Regions from separate parts of the Paenibacillus sp. PastF-3 genome, predicted to be linked through region 1. Evidence: predicted binding sites of a transcription regulator. Region 1 holds the regulator's gene; the other holds the start of a gene.

Region 1 (8,241 bases):
GGCGCTTTATTGCCGAGGGCAATCGGCGTAATGCCGTTGTCGTTGAACGTTTTGATCGCGGTCATCATCTCTTCCCAAGTCGTCGGCACTTTTACACTATGCTTCTCGAAAAGGTCTTTGTTGTAATACATGAACGAAGTTGCTGACATCCCGAGCGGCGCTGTGAAAATTTGTCCTTTTTCAAACTCATAACGGTCGAATGCCCCTGCCAAGAAATTATCCTTCCATTCAGGGTATTTATCCATCAACTCTGTAATCGGTTGAAGCTTCCCGGCATCATAGAACTCTTGGGATTGGCTGCCCGCATAGACGAAAAATACGTCTGGCATTTCATTTGCTGCAGCCACTGTGCTTAGGCGTTGACGATAACCGTCAACCGGGATCGCTTGCGCGTCTACCTCAACATCTGGATGTTCCGCTTTATACTTGTCGATCAGGTCTCTAACCGCTTTGGCACGAAGGTCATCACCCGCGAAGTTATGCCATATTGAAATTTTCGTCTTTTCTTCAGAGCCTTTGTTGCCTTCATTGCCCTGCTCCGTTTTTCCGCCATTGTTGCAAGCGGTTGCCAAAAGGGCGATCATCAAGATAATTGTCGTTACAAACGCAAATCTCTTCTTCATTCAAATATTCCCCCTTTAGTGATAACCCTAGTATAGATAAGACAGACGATAAGTCGTAGGGGGGATAATTAAGCGCTTACGGGGGATATTTTCACCTTCGTCCATTCATCTTGATCGATATTGCGAAGGGGTTTCGCCACTGTACCGCTTAAAAAGCTGGTTAAAATGCTTCATATCCTCGTAACCTACCCGCCTAGCGATCTCGCTTACCTTCGCCGGCGTTTCCTTCAACAAACGGCTAGCCCATTCCATTCTCGCTTCCGTTACATACTCAATATAGTTTTTACCTGTTTCCTGTTTAAACAGCTTGCTAAAATAGTTTGGATTCATATGTACGCTTGCCGCTACCTGTGCCAAAGACAAGCTGTCAGCAAGATGCTCGCGTATATAAGCCACAGTTCGGTTTATGGCTTCATTTCTGCTCCCATTTAATCGTTCATACTGCGCATGGATTGCAAGCAGCATCTGCTGCAGTATTTCTTCTGGATTCGTTGAAAGCAGCTTCATATCCAGCTGTTCAAGCTGCGGAAGCTTCGGCATCGATTGACCCACGGATGCCGCTGCACGCTCTAACCAGCGGTATCCCCCAACGATCAACGAATGCAAATACGCTTGAACCGAACTAGGCGTCGCTTCCGTATCCTGCCTAATGCTCGCCAGTTCACCTTTAATCCACTGCTGTACGACTTCTCGGCTTCCGCTTCTCAGAACGGCGGTTAACTTACTCTCCACTTCTTCCGTACAAACGGTCCGCATTCCTTTTCGGTCTTTAATATCCTCATAAACCAGCAGCCTTGCTTCCTCTGCTAACCATCGGAAAGAGGTGGTATGTTCGGCGGTCCGAAGGGACTCCCTCAATTCTGCCACATTGCTGGCCCATACACCGCATGCTGCAAAAAAAGGCTGGCGATAAACGCGCTCCGCCCGCTCCATCGACGCCTTAACCAATCGCTTCGCGCCCGGCTGCCCCCTGCGGAAAATAAGCAGCCATCCATATTCCCAATCCAGAATGACACAGCCAAGTGAATCCCTAATCATCGCAGCCGCCTCATTCATTTCACTTTCCGTCTCCTCCTTCATGGTCAGTGGAGACGCTGATGTCACTAGCCATAGCTCTAGCTTCTCCATATCCGATCCGAGCCTCAGCTCAGGATAATAGATCAACAGTTCCTCACTTTCACGCTCCGTCAGGAGATTGTCCCCGCGAAGAAACCGATCTAGCTGCTTCCAGCGGAACGCCGTTTGATGGATGGCGCCTTGATGATCAGCCTCCCTTCTGCTGACGATACGCTGCTTCACGCGCATAACCGCAGTCATGATATCGCCAGGACGGCTATTTTTAAGCAAATAATCACTTATGCCTTCCCGCATCGCTTGCTGTGCATATGCGAAATCATCGAATCCAGACAATATAACAATTTCAATGTAAGGAAAATTCCGCTTAACCTCACGAGATAATTCCAATCCCGTCATTCCCGTCATCCGAATATCGGTTAGAATGATGTCAGGACACTCAACCGGAATGCGCATCAAAGCTTCCTCTGCGGAAGCAGCCGGCACAAGCAGCTCAATGCCATTCTCTTCCCATTTAATAACCGTGCTAATGCCGGTCCTAATAATGACTTCGTCATCTACAATTAAAAGCTTCATATGCAGACTCTCCTTCTTCCCCACATAGGTTGCAATCTATTTGATTTCTGATTGGAGCGGAATAATCGTAAAGCTAACTTTAGTGCCGCTACCTTCTGCACTTTCAATCCGCAAGCCAGCTTCGTGCCCATAATGAAGCTGTAGCCGATTATGCACATTACGCAATCCGTAGCTGCTGCCTGCCGAGTCATTATTCTTCAGCGGATCAATGCCCAAATTTGCGCTTATCTTCTCCCTTAGTAGCTCCACTCTTTCCTTACTCATGCCGACACCATCATCCTGAACAATAAATGTTATACGCTCTCCCGCAGACAACGCTTTAACAATAATGCTTCCTTTACCCTCTCTTTTCAAAATGCCATGAAGCATCGCATTTTCAATTAGCGGCTGGAGCAGCAGCTTCAGCATTCTCAGATCCAGCAGCTCCGCCGGAATATCCGCCTCGTAATCGAATTTATCTGGATATCGAATGGACTGAATCTTCACATAATGATCTACATGCAGAATTTCTTGGCTGATTGCACAATATTCCTGTCCCTTATTTAAACTGAACCGAAGAAAATCACTCAATGAGCCAACCATATCCGCGATTCTTTCTTCTCCCTTCATTAGCGCCATCCAGTGGACTGACGACAACGTATTATATAGAAAATGCGGATTGATCTGCGCTTGAAGCGCCGACATATCTGCTTCTTTCTTCAACGCTTCGCTCAGCTTCACCTCATCAGTTAAATTAATAATTCGCGAGCTCATCCGATTATAGCTAATAATCAGTTGTCCAACCTCATCGATCGATGTGACGGGCAGCGTAGGCAGCGGCTCGTCCGGGCTGGAATTTCTAAGAAACTTCGTTAATGCAGACAGCGGTTTCGTCACCTTTTGAATAAGTACAAGGACGAAAGCGATGACAAAGAGCATGGAAATGCTGACTGCAATTGCAGTTAACGTTAAAAAATACTGGTTCTGCGCTCTGTAAGCTTTTGCCGGAATGATCCCTACGAGCCTCCAGTTAACATTCGGCATCTGATAGTACAGTACTGTACTCCGTTCCTCCGCTTCCCGGTAATCGAACGAACCCGATTTCCCCTTGAAATCAACTATTCCGGGGAAATACTCGTTTAAGTTCTTGTTAGTCGAATATCCTTCCGGCCCAGCCAATATCTGATTTTGTCCGTCCAACAGCAGGGCGACGCCTTCCCCCTCTAGTCCAGCTTGCTTTAAATGGTTAGAGATAACCGATTGTGTCAAGCTAATTTTAAGCATGCCGATACTGTAATATTTGGATGTGCTGCGAATCGGCCGCGACATCGTAATGACATCCTCCTTACCGTCCGACGTAACGAAATGATGCACCGGAGACCACCACTTGGGATATTCCTCATAGTAACCGGGATATTCGCTCTGAATATCGGCCCATTCTGATTCGAGCACGGATCTGAAGGAAACCGACGGCTTATTATCTTCATTCGATTCGATCATGACATTGGCGATATATGGTTTGGAAATCGATAATGTTGTAAGTAAATTAACGATCGAGGTTTGCTTTAACAAATCATGTTCCGGTGTTTTCAAATAGCTTTGGACATCCGGGTGGCCGATGAGGAATAGTGATAGATTCTCAACATCGCTCACCATATTTTCCAAATAGGCCCCAATTTGCCTAAGCGTGTTCATGCCTGAACTTTTCGCTTTCTCCTCCGTTAAGCTTTCAGCGATATAATAGGAGAACAGTCCCAGAGACAACACCGGTACCAATACCGAAATAATAATCAACAAGCTCAGCTTCTGCTTTAACGATTTACCCAACCAGTTTTCCATCGTATCCTCCGTTCAGATTGCCTTTATGCTCTGTAGCTAAATTGTAGCTTTCATGACTTCTCAGAAAATATGTTTGCGCTTTCATGATAACCTAAGTCGCTCGTCCCGACTAGAGTTTATTGTTGACTTGATGAAGCATTGCCTGGTCTTGAGGTCGTCGATGTACCGGGAGAGAGCACTGGATCTTACTTCAGCGCAAAAAAAATAGACCTCCCTTGTCCAAGGAATACGGTCTATTTCTTGACTGATCATGCGAAAGCCGCTTCCCATAAAAGCGGCTTTTGCACCGGGAGCTATGTTTCCGCACGGCTCTCCTTACAATGAACGTTTTTTCTACCCAAAGTATAAAAAGCCACTCCGTCCCTAAACAACAAAAAAAACGGCATTTCTGCCGTTTCTTTAGGATGGACTCTCAGGGGCTCGAACCCTGGACAAATAGATTAAGAGTCTACTGCTCTACCAACTGAGCTAAGAGTCCATATGAAGTTTGGTGGAGCCAAGGGGGATCGAACCCCTGACCTCATCGCTGCCAGCGATGCGCTCTCCCAGCTGAGCTATGGCCCCAAACGTAATTTTCAGATGTATGAAATCACACATTCTAAAATTTAGTTCGGTGTATTTAAGTCATTCTGACAAATCTAAGCGCCGTAGGCGACTCCTATATAATATAAAAAATCGCCTTCGCTGTCAACACTTTTTTTAGTCATTCGACTAGCCACAACTCTACAATCTGTCCAGATCCCCGGTGCTCTTAGATAGCAGACCCTTCAGTTCCTTCATAAACATGTTAATATCCTTGAACTGGCGGTATACGGATGCAAAGCGAACGTAAGCGACCTCATCTACTGGATAGAGCTGTTCCATAACCAATTCACCGATCTGTTGGCTCTCTACCTCAGCTACGGCGATGCCGCGTAGGGATTTCTCCACCTCAGAGACGATCTTCTCTAGACGTTCTACAGAGACGGGGCGTTTCTCGCAAGCCCGGATTAAACCACGCAGAATTTTATCACGGCTGAATTCCTCACGGCTGCCGTCTTTTTTGATCACGATTAACGGTGTTTCCTCGATCATTTCAAAGGTTGTAAACCGTTTGCTGCAACGCTCACATTCACGCCTGCGGCGGATTGACTTATTCTCATTCGCTGGTCGCGAGTCGAGCACTTTAGTATTTGTGTGATCGCAGTAAGGGCATTTCATAAGCTTCATCACTTCCTATTACATAATGTTTTTAGTCCCGGTATGTTAAACATCCGGCTTTTAAAGGGCTATTTCATTTTTTCCAGAAATCACCGTTTTTTTATTGTAATGATTATGGCAAGTACGGCACATAATACAGTTACCAACAGAGGAGGTGAACAGCAATGAGCCAAAACAACAGCTCCAATAACCTTGTAGCTCCAAATTCCCGCGGTGCTTTGGAACAACTTAAATATGAAGTTGCCCAAGAACTCGGAATCACGCTTTCCCCAGATGGTTACAATGGCAATAAAACTTCTTATGAAAATGGTTCGATCGGTGGTTACATCACTAAACGTCTTGTAACCCTGGCAGAACAACAATTGGCAGGTCAATTCAAATAACCTGTCCACATAAGCTTACTGAAGAAGTATTAAACGACCCGCAGGTCGTTTAATGCTTCTTTTTATACATAACACGGTTTTAGAATTCGTTGTAAATATCCGTGTACTGATCATAGTAATAGTTGACGCGCTGAACATAATGGCGGGTTTCACCAAACGGAATATCCTTAATCGTAGCATCCGTTCCATCCCATATCCCTTCATCCAGCCATTTTTGAACTTTACCCGGTCCAGCATTATAGGCAGCGATAACTGCCGTACGTTTACCTTCGAATTGACGGGATAATGTTGAAAGGTACCAGGTACCTAGTTCAATATTTGCCGATGGTTCATGCTTAAGCTCCTCCATAGAAACATCAGGAAGCTTGGCCTTTTCAAGGGCCCATTTGGCAGTATCCGGCATAAGCTGCATTAAGCCTATAGCACCCTTTTTGGATTCTCGTCCAGTTTTGAAGTTCGTTTCCACTCGGATAATCGAAGCCACTAGAAATGGGTCTATATCGTACGTAATGCTGTGCTTACGGATCTCATCTTTATAATGGATCGGATAAAACCAGGACATCCAGTTCGTACTCAGAAACAATATCGCAGTAAAACCAATGAATAATAGAAGAAGGACTCTTTTTTTACGTAACCATTTCATGATAAGCCCAGCCTGTCCCAAAGAACAGAAACCTGTTGCTCAGTGTGCGCAAGTTCGCCACTGTTGTCAATGATATAGTCCGCTTTGTTACGCTTTGCTTCAATATCCATCTGTGCATTTAAGCGTGCTTCTGCTTGTTCTAAAGAAAGTCCGTTACGTTCCATTAATCGAGCGATTTGCACTTCACGAGGTACGTATACCACTAGTATTTCATGGAACAAGTTCTCGAGTCCTGATTCGAAAAGAAGAGGGATATCCACAATTGTTAACTTCTTTGGATCTTCTACTTCCAGGCTGTTCATACGTTCTTTAATTTCCCGCCGGATTGCGGGATGCGTCAGATTGTTCAGGGCTTGCAGGGCCGCTGGGTCTTGAAATACAATGTCCCCCAGCTTGCCCCTATTCAGGGTGCCATCCGGAGAGAGGATCTCGCTTCCGAATTGTTTCACAGCCGCAGCCAGCACCTCATGACCGGGGAGCATAACTTCTCTGGCGATCACATCCGCGTCAACCAGCCTCGCTCCCTTGCTCACAAGCAGTGCAGACACCGTGCTTTTTCCGGATGCAATGCCTCCGGTTAAGCCAATAATCATGTACTCACCTCATAATAGCTTCAGTATTCCCATTGTAATTAATAATAACGCGGGTAGTGCAGCAGCATGCTTCATCCAGTAGTTCCCGGCGAATCTTAATCCAGTCTTCATGCCCAGCAATAGAAATGTACCACTAAACAGAGCAATTGTAAGTGATGTCCATATCGGATTGAACCCCAGCAATGCTGCGCCAAGTCCAGCTCCAAAAGCATCTAGAGAGAGGGCAATCCCGAGCAGCATAGCTTCCATCGAAGAAATACTTCCGGAATCATCCATATCTGCAGAAGACGGAGTACGTAGGATCTGTACAACAATCCCCAACCGTCGTAGCTCAAGGGAAAAGACAGCCGACTTTGCCTGTTCAGGAGCCATGGCAACCTGTTCTACAACATCTTCAGTAACAACAGCTACCTCTGCCCGAGCTTCTGTGGATAGTACATTTTCTTCACTATCTACTTTATGCTCACCTGTCTGTTCCTTCTCCTTCTGCATTAGCATCTGGACGAGCGACCAGCACCCCATTAGCACAAGTATAACAGCGCCAACCTCAGAAGCTGCATGTGGAGACACTACCTTGGCAAGCAGAACACCCACTTGCATAGATACACAGATAACTACCCCCGAACAAAGCGAGATAATCAGAATGGAGAGCAATGGTATTTTCATTTTACGCAGTCCATATGTAATACCAACGCCAAAACCATCCAGACTCAAAGCAAAAGCTAGTAATATTAGTGAAAAAAATGGGCTGAGCACCCGCAATCCCTCCTGTGAAGAACCGGAACACTGAAGATTACATTTCATTCAGCTTCCGTTCTCTATTAAGCATTCTTCACACAGTATATGGGCGGGACAAGTAGTGGGTGCCAACCTAATTACTTCTTCAGTTTTCTGACTTACGCTGACAGCTTGGACAATAATGCGTGCCGCGGCCACCTACAACGGTTTTCTCAATCATCGTTCCACAGTGGTTACACGGCTGATCTTTACGACCGTAAATCAACAGCTGCTGCTGATAAGTGCCACTCTCACCTTGACCATTCACATATGATTTTACAGATGAACCACCAGCGTTTACCGCTTCCGTCAGCGTACTGACAATAGCGTGATGTAGCTGATCAAGTTGCTCATCCAAAAGATCTTTAGCGCTGACTTCAGGATGTATCCCTGCACGATGCAGCGACTCATCTACATAAATATTACCTATGCCCACGATATATTCCTGATTCAGCAGCAGCGATTTAATTTTTGTGCTTTTGCCTGATACAATCTGCTTAAACTTCTCCGGCGTAAAGGATGGCTCCAGCGGCTCCTGTCCTAGCTTATTAAGA
Region 2 (8,241 bases), 270 kb from region 1:
CCATTGGCAAAGGGATTGCCATTAGAAGGTCTTTCAAAAGCAATTCTCCAAATATTATTCTAGATGTATTAAATCTTGCAACTAAGAGCAGGTTATCCGTTTCGTACTTTATATTCAGTGACAAACCAACAACAACTCATGTTTCTGTTTGGCTTATTATAAAAAAGCCGATAAACCTTAACAGAAAGGCTTACCGGCTTAAAAACTTAGTTCTAATACAAAATTTTTCTCGTTTAAAACGAATTTTTCTCATTTAAAATAAAAAATCACACTAAGTTATTCAAATTATTCTATGTCAATTACTTACCCGCAACGACTATACCCACAATTTCCGCAAGTCTTACAACCCTCAATATTAATCAGCGAAGCACCGCCACAAGAAGGACAAAGGTCACGGGAAGCAGAAGTATGGTTATGCGCGCCATGTCCGCCTTGACCATCTTCAATAGAAGCTGCCGCAGGAACACTCGCCTTCAACTCCGCGTTCAACGCTTCATGGAAATCCTCCAGCTCCAGAGTCGCTGCGATAGGTGCAGGCACATGATCATCATGAGCATTGTTCAGCACATGTGATTCCAGTGCCTTAGCTACAGCGTCAGCAATGGATTCAACTCGGTTCGCTCCGAATCCGATAGCGCCTGACCCACCGATCCCTTTCAGATGTTTGATCAACAGTTCTACCTTCTCGCCATGATCTCCATAACGGAGGAACAATGAGCAGACACGTCCAAGTGCTTCTGCCATCGCAAAGACGTCAGAGCCTGCTTTACCCACATTCAGGAAGATTTCTGCCGGCGTACCATCTAGATCATTGATCGTAATATATGCCATGCCGAAAGGTGTGTTGATTTTATAGGTAGCGCCGCGCAGAACCTGCGGACGTTTTTTGTATTGTTTATCTGCCTCTTTTGTAGTCACTTGAGACGTTGGACTTGCTGCTACAACACTTGTGCTTGCTTCTACAGTAGTTGTAGCTTCCTCTGCCGCAACCAGAGCGGCTTCTTTTTTGTCTTCTTTCTTCGAGGTTTGCAGAACTTGCACATCACGGCTACCATCACGGTAGATCGTAACGCCTTTGCAACCCAGATCGAAGGCCATTTCATAGAGCTCAGCCGTCTCTTCTACTGTGAAGTCAGACGGGCAGTTTGCAGTTTTGGAAATCGAGCTATCCACCCAGCGTTGAATCGCTGCTTGCGCACGGATATGATCCTTAGCTGACAAATCCATCGAGGTCACGAAGTAATCTGGCAGCTCTTCACCTGGATGAGCTTCAAGCCATTCTTGAGCGATTGGAACGAACTGCTCATCGTATCCAAGGCGGCTTTGACGGAAATATTTGAAGGCGAAATAAGGCTCAATACCTGTCGAAGTACCTACCATTGTACCTGTGCTGCCTGTAGGTGCTTGTGTTATCACTGTAACGTTACGCATGCCATGTTTACGAATCGCTTCACCAACCTCTGGATACGTTTTGAGCATATTTTTCATAAACCCGCTCATTAAATATTTCTCTGTGTCAAAAGCTAGGAAAGCTCCCTTCTCACCAGCAATCTCTGCAGAAGCAAGGTATGCTTCACGAGCCATAAAGCCGTAAAGCTTGTCCAGAAACGCCAAAGATTCCGGACTACCGTAACGGATGTTCAATTTGATCATCAGCTCAGCAAGACCCATCGTTCCGAGACCCACACGGCGTTCGTTTTTCTGATTCGCTTCATTTTCCGGGAAATGATAAGGGGTCTTATCAATAACATTGTCCAAGAAACGTACAGAATAACGCGTTGTAGTCGCGAGATCTTCCCAGTCTACATCATGATTCTTCTCATCGTAGAATTTGGACAGGTTCACAGCGGACAAATTGCAAACTCCCCAGCCTGGCAGTCCTTGCTCCCCGCACGGGTTCGTACAAATGATCGGATTAAAATACCAGCTGTTGGACATCTGATTATAGTATTCCATGAACACAACGCCTGGCTCAGCGGATTTCCAAGCGGATTCAATAATAGTGCGCCACACATCACGCGCTTTAACGGTGCGATAATGAATAACATTTTTGCCCGCAGCCTTCCACTTGTCTAGATCGCCGTCCCACACATCGTTGTAATCTGGGTCTGTGGTATCCGGGAACACTAAATCCCAATCTAGATCTTCTTTTACAGCCTTCATAAAGCTATTACTCACACATACCGAAAGGTTGGCGTTCGTCACTTGACCCATCGTTTGCTTCACGGTAATGAAATCCTCTACATCTGGATGCCAGTCATTAATCATTAGCATGAGTGCACCACGGCGGCTGCCGCCTTGTTCAATTAGTCCAGTGGTATAGCTGAACAGACCGCCCCAAGATACAGAACCACTAGATGAGCCATTGACACCTCGCACAATTGCACGGCGTGGACGAAGTGAGGATAGGTTAATTCCTACACCGCCACCTCGCGCCATAATCTCCGTCATTTCAGCCAACGTCTCCATAATGCCGCCACGGCTATCTTTTGGAGAAGGGATTACATAACAGTTGAACAATGTTAATTCTTCACTAGCGCCTGCACCAGCCGCAATCCGCCCACCCGGTACGAGCTTCCAATCATCCAGAATCGAGCGGAATTTACCCGCCCATTCTTCTTGAAGCTCAGGCGTCTTCTCCACAGAAGCCATAGCTGTAGATAGACGATCCCACATTTCCTCTGGTGTTTTTTCTATATTAAGCGTCAGCTTTTCAACATCTGATTTTACAAGTTCGCCGCTCCGTGTCTTCACGGTTACGATTCTCTCGTTACGTTCTACGATCTCTCCGACTTCCTTCGTGGGAAACTTCGGATCATCTTTTGTCAGAACGAGTACAACATCGCCCACTTTAGCATTATTGCTGTCGGCATCCTTCCAAGCATAACGATCCAAAAATATTTTTTCACTTAGCCCTTCAAGGCGTTGCTTACGTTCCACTTTACCCAATAGAAAAACCTCCCGCAATGTAGTAAATATTAGTTCCAGTTCAGGTGTGGGCGTACATTTTGTGACCCACAACAAAAACTTCCTTACACTTATCTTCCGTCTTACGGGTGTATGTAGGAAGTTCATCTTGTCAATAACAAATAGCAGCTATGCACTTTAAAAAAATCACATTTTCATGCTTTTGTCACAATATATTGTGTGCGTCAGCTTTTAAACTATACCACATATTGTATCGAAGGTCTTTTTCGAAAATAGAGTCAAGCAGCCGAAATATCGCAAACCTTGCCGCGTTTTCTCGCTTTTACTCTCTTTTTTAAAGGCTATCAAGAAAAATAGAAGGTTATGAATTCTCTTGTTTAAGAGCATACTACTCCTACGAATGATGATATAAATTAGCATCTGAGGAGGCTGTACCATGACGCAATTATTCCGTAATTCTCTACCTCACAAAGGTGGAAAGTCAGCGCCTATACTGCCTGTTCCTCTTTCTTTTGACCGGAATTGGCTGCAGGATCTAGAACTTAAACTAGATAAAGGTGGTCCGTGGGGAGACTACCGTCTGTCCAAGCTTGCCTTGCAGGGTGAACAAACGGGTCTAGTAACAAGCTTCGATGAGCTGCAATGCATGAAGCATTTATCCGGATTATCCCCGCTTCCTCATCAGCTCGATACCGCGCATAAGGTTCTGTTTGAGATGTCGGGCCGCGCGATTCTTGCAGACGAGGTTGGACTAGGAAAGACGATTGAAGCAGGACTTGTACTCAAGGAATATCTTGTCCGCGGTCTAGTCTCTAAAGTACTTATTCTGGTACCCGCTTCCCTCGTATTGCAGTGGGTCCGCGAGCTGAATGCCAAGTTTGGCATCTCTGCTGTTGCACAGAAAAAAGCATATTCCTGGGGGAATGCGATTGTCGTCGCATCTATGGATACCGCGAAGCGCGATCCTCATAAAGAAATGCTGCTGGAAAATGAATATGACATGTTGATTATTGATGAGGCCCATAAGCTGAAGAATAAGAAATCGACCAATTATCTATTTGTGCAGCAATTACGCAAAAAATATTGCCTGCTCCTAACCGCTACTCCCGTTCAGAATGATCTGGGCGAGCTATTTAATTTGATCACTTTACTGAAACCGGGGCAATTAGGAAATCAGGGTGATTTTGCTTCGAATTTCGTCGTTGATAAACGTCAACCTAAGAATGAAGGTCAGCTAAGGGACGAGCTATCGAAGGTGATGATCCGTAATCGGCGTGGCGAAGGTCCAGTTAACTTTACGAAACGAAAAGTCCGTAATATCCCGCTAGTTCTTTCACAGGAAGAGAGAGTATTATATGACGCTGTCACTTCTTTTGTTAAAGATCAGTATCAGGAATCAGGCGGCAATCTTAGCAGCATGCTTTCCTTGGTAACGCTTCAGCGTGAGGTGTGCAGCAGTAGGGATGCCGTCTTCATCACTTTAGTTAATCTGATCAAGAAGCTGCCCGCTGATTCGCCGAAACGCGATCGGATGATGGAGCTATTGCAGACACTTCGTACGGTTAAGACCAATACCAAAGCCGAAACAACACTATCTCTCATTCAAGAAATGAATGAAAAGGTCATCGTTTTTACGGAGTATCGCGCGACTCAAGAATATTTGCTTCAGTATTTCCGCGAACATGGGCTAATGTGTGTTTCTTATTCCGGCGGGATGAATCGTGGTAAAAAGGACTGGATGATGGACCTCTTCCGCGGTCGTGCTCAAGTCATGATCGCTACTGAGGCTGGTGGTGAGGGCATTAACCTGCAGTTCTGTCACCATATGATCAACTTCGATCTGCCTTGGAATCCCATGAGAGTAGAACAACGGATTGGGCGGGTGCACCGGTTAGGTCAGGAAAATGACGTGGTTATCTATAATTTATCCACACAAGGTACGATTGAAGAACATATCCTTCATCTGCTACACGAGAAGATCAATATGTTCGAAATGGTCATTGGCGGGCTGGATGTGATTCTGGAGCGTTTTGAGAAGAAAGAATCGCTGGAGAAAAGTTTATACAAAATCATGCTCGAATCCCGCTCCGATGAAGAGCTGCGAAATGAGCTTGATCATATCGGTGAATCCCTAAGTGAGTTGACTCAGGGTATCAAAAAGGAAAGTGAGACTGCGACATGACCCTCAACTCACAGGAAGTACGTAAACATGTAATGGATTATCTGGAGGCTACAGAATGTTCCATTATTGAAGTATCGCCCATTCACGTAACTGTAAAGCTATCACCAAGAGCTGACAAAATGCTTACAGATCGACCTTATTATTGGGGATTCGTGGAGCGTACTGGTGTTGATCCGGAGACACTCTCTTTCACCTTTGTTTTTGATCCGGAAAAATACGATAATCAGGCAGCTATAGAAGTTCCGCCAGCGGTAAATCGCAGCATCGGAGCATTGAACCCGCCAATTACCGGAAGTCCAGTGGTAGATGCGTCAACCGATATTGAGGCCAGCGCGGATCTATTAGATTCAGCAACACCTGAAAATAATGTGGTTCATGTCCCTTCCTCAAATCCAGAGGATAGCATCCTAGCCCGCTACTTCGGTATTGTTCCAGCGCTGCCTCGCATTGGACCTGGCATGATAAGACGTGAAGATATCATCTATGGTAGCAAGCGCCTGCAGCAAATTTGGAGTGCGGCCCAAGATGAAGGGAAATGCCTTTACTTATTTGAAGATCCCGGTAGCAGGCAGCGGAATACACTCTTCTCTGCAGCCTATGAACCATGGCTCGGCGTCTGCTATAAAGTGGAGATGAGCTGCGATTTGAAACGGGAAGAACTGCATTATCTTGGAATCTCTCTGACAAAAGGGACCATCATTGATGACTTCAACGCTAAGATAGCCTCTCTGGAGATGATCCCCCGTTTACCAGAAAACGTCCATATTCAGCCTTATGAATTAACAGTGACAGTCGCTACAGATTTATTAGAGGCTCATCTTACCTCACATCTGGCCGAACTCGATTACACTTGGGCAGAACAGGCACGTGAGCGTCTTAGAATCGAGCTGGCTATCATTGATATTTATTACGGAGAGCTGCTGAAAGAGCCTGATGAAGAAAAGCGTTTAGGCACTCAGGAGCAGTATAACCGTCGTCGGCAGGAGACCATCTGGCAATATGAGCCCCAAATTGCAGTTTCTGCGATAACCTACGGACTGTTTCATCTGCGAAGCCTATAGAATGCGACCCTACTCGCTAAAAGCAGGCAAAAAAACAAGAGAACTTTTGCCTTGAGGCGCGACAGCAAGCAACAGCCTTTTTATAGCCTGTCCACTACAATAGAGTAAAGCTTAACTTTCCTGACATTTCTTAACAAAGAAAGGTGATCGACGCCATGAAAATAAGTTTGCGTCGGAGGCTGAAACTTGCGGGACAAGGATGCCTCCTCCTGCTTCTAAGCTTTGGACTGTTTGTATCCAGTTCTGGTTCCCCTTCAGCGCTGGCGCTGGCCAGAGTAAGTGTGATCCAGTCAGTCACACAGGATGTAATTCCTGTATTGAAGATGAGTACCTTACCTTCTCCCAGTACGGTCCAAGAATTCGCTAAGGCTACACTGAACAAGCTCGCTGCAGAAGCTCCATTTACAGCCTGGAAGGATGCAGGGATAGAATATTATCCCCTTGGTCCAGGTACTCATGGCTGGCTTGTAAATGTGATGAAGGGCGAAGAGCGGATCGGATACATGATCATTTCCGCCACCGATACAGGCGGATATATGCTAAGTGAATATGGAGCCGGCACTTATGGACTCCCATACAGTTTAAATGATCTGCGCCAGTTTTTGGTGCAGAAGGGTCTCATTACATCATCTTTTTCAGGACAAATAAAACTTACTGCTTTATATGCACCGCTTCTACCGGTCTGGAAAATAACCATTGACGAAAAGACGGTTTACATTAATGCTTCCGTGCCGCAAATTTTACCTTGGACACTAAGCAAGGCGGAAGAAGTTCTTAAAGAGCAGCCTCCTGCAACAGATGTAATTACTAATCTTAATCCTGACGTATCACCGCTATCGGCCTTCAATAGTGGAGGGTCAGATGATCCTTACGAAGATATCCTATGGCTGACGGCTCCTAAACTAACTACAGTGAGCGGCGACAATATCGCGCTTCTGATTAGACCCAAGGAAAGCATCGCTTATCAGGCTGCCGGACGAAATGACCTAGTCGGAGGACCGTTTATGATTACAGGCTATCAGAGCTGGCAGTCTTCTCAAGGTCAAGCTGAGAACAATAAAACTACCGTATATGCGGCCTCAGGCCCTGAAGGAAAACGATACTTGCCACTCGCTTCACTACAAAATAATGGAACACTGCATAAGCTCCCAAACAGAACGACCAAAGCACTCGGATATAATCGTTAACACAAGCATAAACGCCTTCGGCGTCCTTATGAGGACGGTAAGTGTTTATGCGAGAAATAGAAGGATAATTTATAACGTAAGCATATAAATTCTTATATTTAAACAAACGCAAATAACCTTCCACTGCCACCCATGAATAATGGCACTGGAGGGTTATTTGCTATTTAAACGTTTATTCTTTTTTGCCATGACTCCACTTGCTTCGCCAGATAGACCACCCAAGCGGGAGCATGCCGAACCATTTCTGTGACCACGGCTGCTTCGTAGCCGCTCTGCGAGCATGAATGGCACGCGGATCCTCGATATATACGACTACCTTCTCCGTTATATACTTTACAAGCTCATCGCCACCGGAAGCCATTTTAACACCTCCTAAAATGTACGTAAATTCAGATTATCAGCATCCGTTCCATGGTCTTAGTGTGCACCACTCCACTTGGATCTAAACTACAGACTTCTGATTTGTCGAATAGGTTTACCTATTAAAGCACAATCTAACAAAGAATCCAGAAGACGTTATTCACTTGCAAGGAGGCGTTTCACTTGAACAACTGGAGAAAACAACCCTTTCCCAGAACAGCAGCTGCTATATTTGGCTTTCGAATCACTTTAACTACCCTAGGACTACTAATGTTGTTTATGGGCAGCTCCTTAGCCTCTGCGACACCAGAGAAACCCGTGATGAAGGATGACCGTCAGCATTTATTAGGTCACGGTCACCGTATGATTCTAATTGATGCGGGACACGGAGGCATCGACGGTGGAACTTCCTACGGTAATATTCTTGAAAAAGATATCACGTTAGATATCTCACGTCGATTATTTCTACTTCTGGGTAGCGATGGCTTTGACGTTGCTTTAAACCGCAATGGAGATTATGCCC

The links. The regulator NrdR, encoded in region 1, represses ribonucleotide reductase genes. The targets are predictions, from matches to a motif close to AACACNATATATNGTGTT.
Region 2: M2444_RS10080 (adenosylcobalamin-dependent ribonucleoside-diphosphate reductase) is a predicted target of NrdR. The motif match lies at 3,133-3,150, and genes of this name have one in related genera.

Annotation. Positions count from the first base shown of each region.
Region 1 is NZ_JARXWM010000004.1:388,970-397,210, forward strand. Features, by position in the region: gene M2444_RS11195 (extracellular solute-binding protein) at 1-623, opposite strand, end outside; gene M2444_RS11200 (helix-turn-helix domain-containing protein) at 729-2,273, opposite strand; gene M2444_RS11205 (sensor histidine kinase) at 2,310-4,091, opposite strand; tRNA gene M2444_RS11210 (tRNA-Lys) at 4,497-4,569, opposite strand; tRNA gene M2444_RS11215 (tRNA-Ala) at 4,580-4,655, opposite strand; gene nrdR (transcriptional regulator NrdR) at 4,815-5,291, opposite strand; gene M2444_RS11225 (alpha/beta-type small acid-soluble spore protein) at 5,456-5,674, shown strand; gene M2444_RS11230 (lytic transglycosylase domain-containing protein) at 5,754-6,317, opposite strand; gene coaE (dephospho-CoA kinase) at 6,314-6,910, opposite strand; gene M2444_RS11240 (MntP/YtaF family protein) at 6,920-7,666, opposite strand; gene mutM (DNA-formamidopyrimidine glycosylase) at 7,794-8,241, opposite strand, start outside.
Region 2 is NZ_JARXWM010000004.1:115,969-124,209, forward strand. Features, by position in the region: gene M2444_RS10075 (hypothetical protein) at 1-63, shown strand, start outside; gene M2444_RS10080 (adenosylcobalamin-dependent ribonucleoside-diphosphate reductase) at 304-2,949, opposite strand; gene M2444_RS10085 (DEAD/DEAH box helicase) at 3,365-5,110, shown strand; gene M2444_RS10090 (YqhG family protein) at 5,107-6,171, shown strand; gene M2444_RS10095 (hypothetical protein) at 6,327-7,358, shown strand; gene M2444_RS10100 (YqzE family protein) at 7,531-7,719, opposite strand; gene M2444_RS10105 (N-acetylmuramoyl-L-alanine amidase) at 7,902-8,241, shown strand, end outside.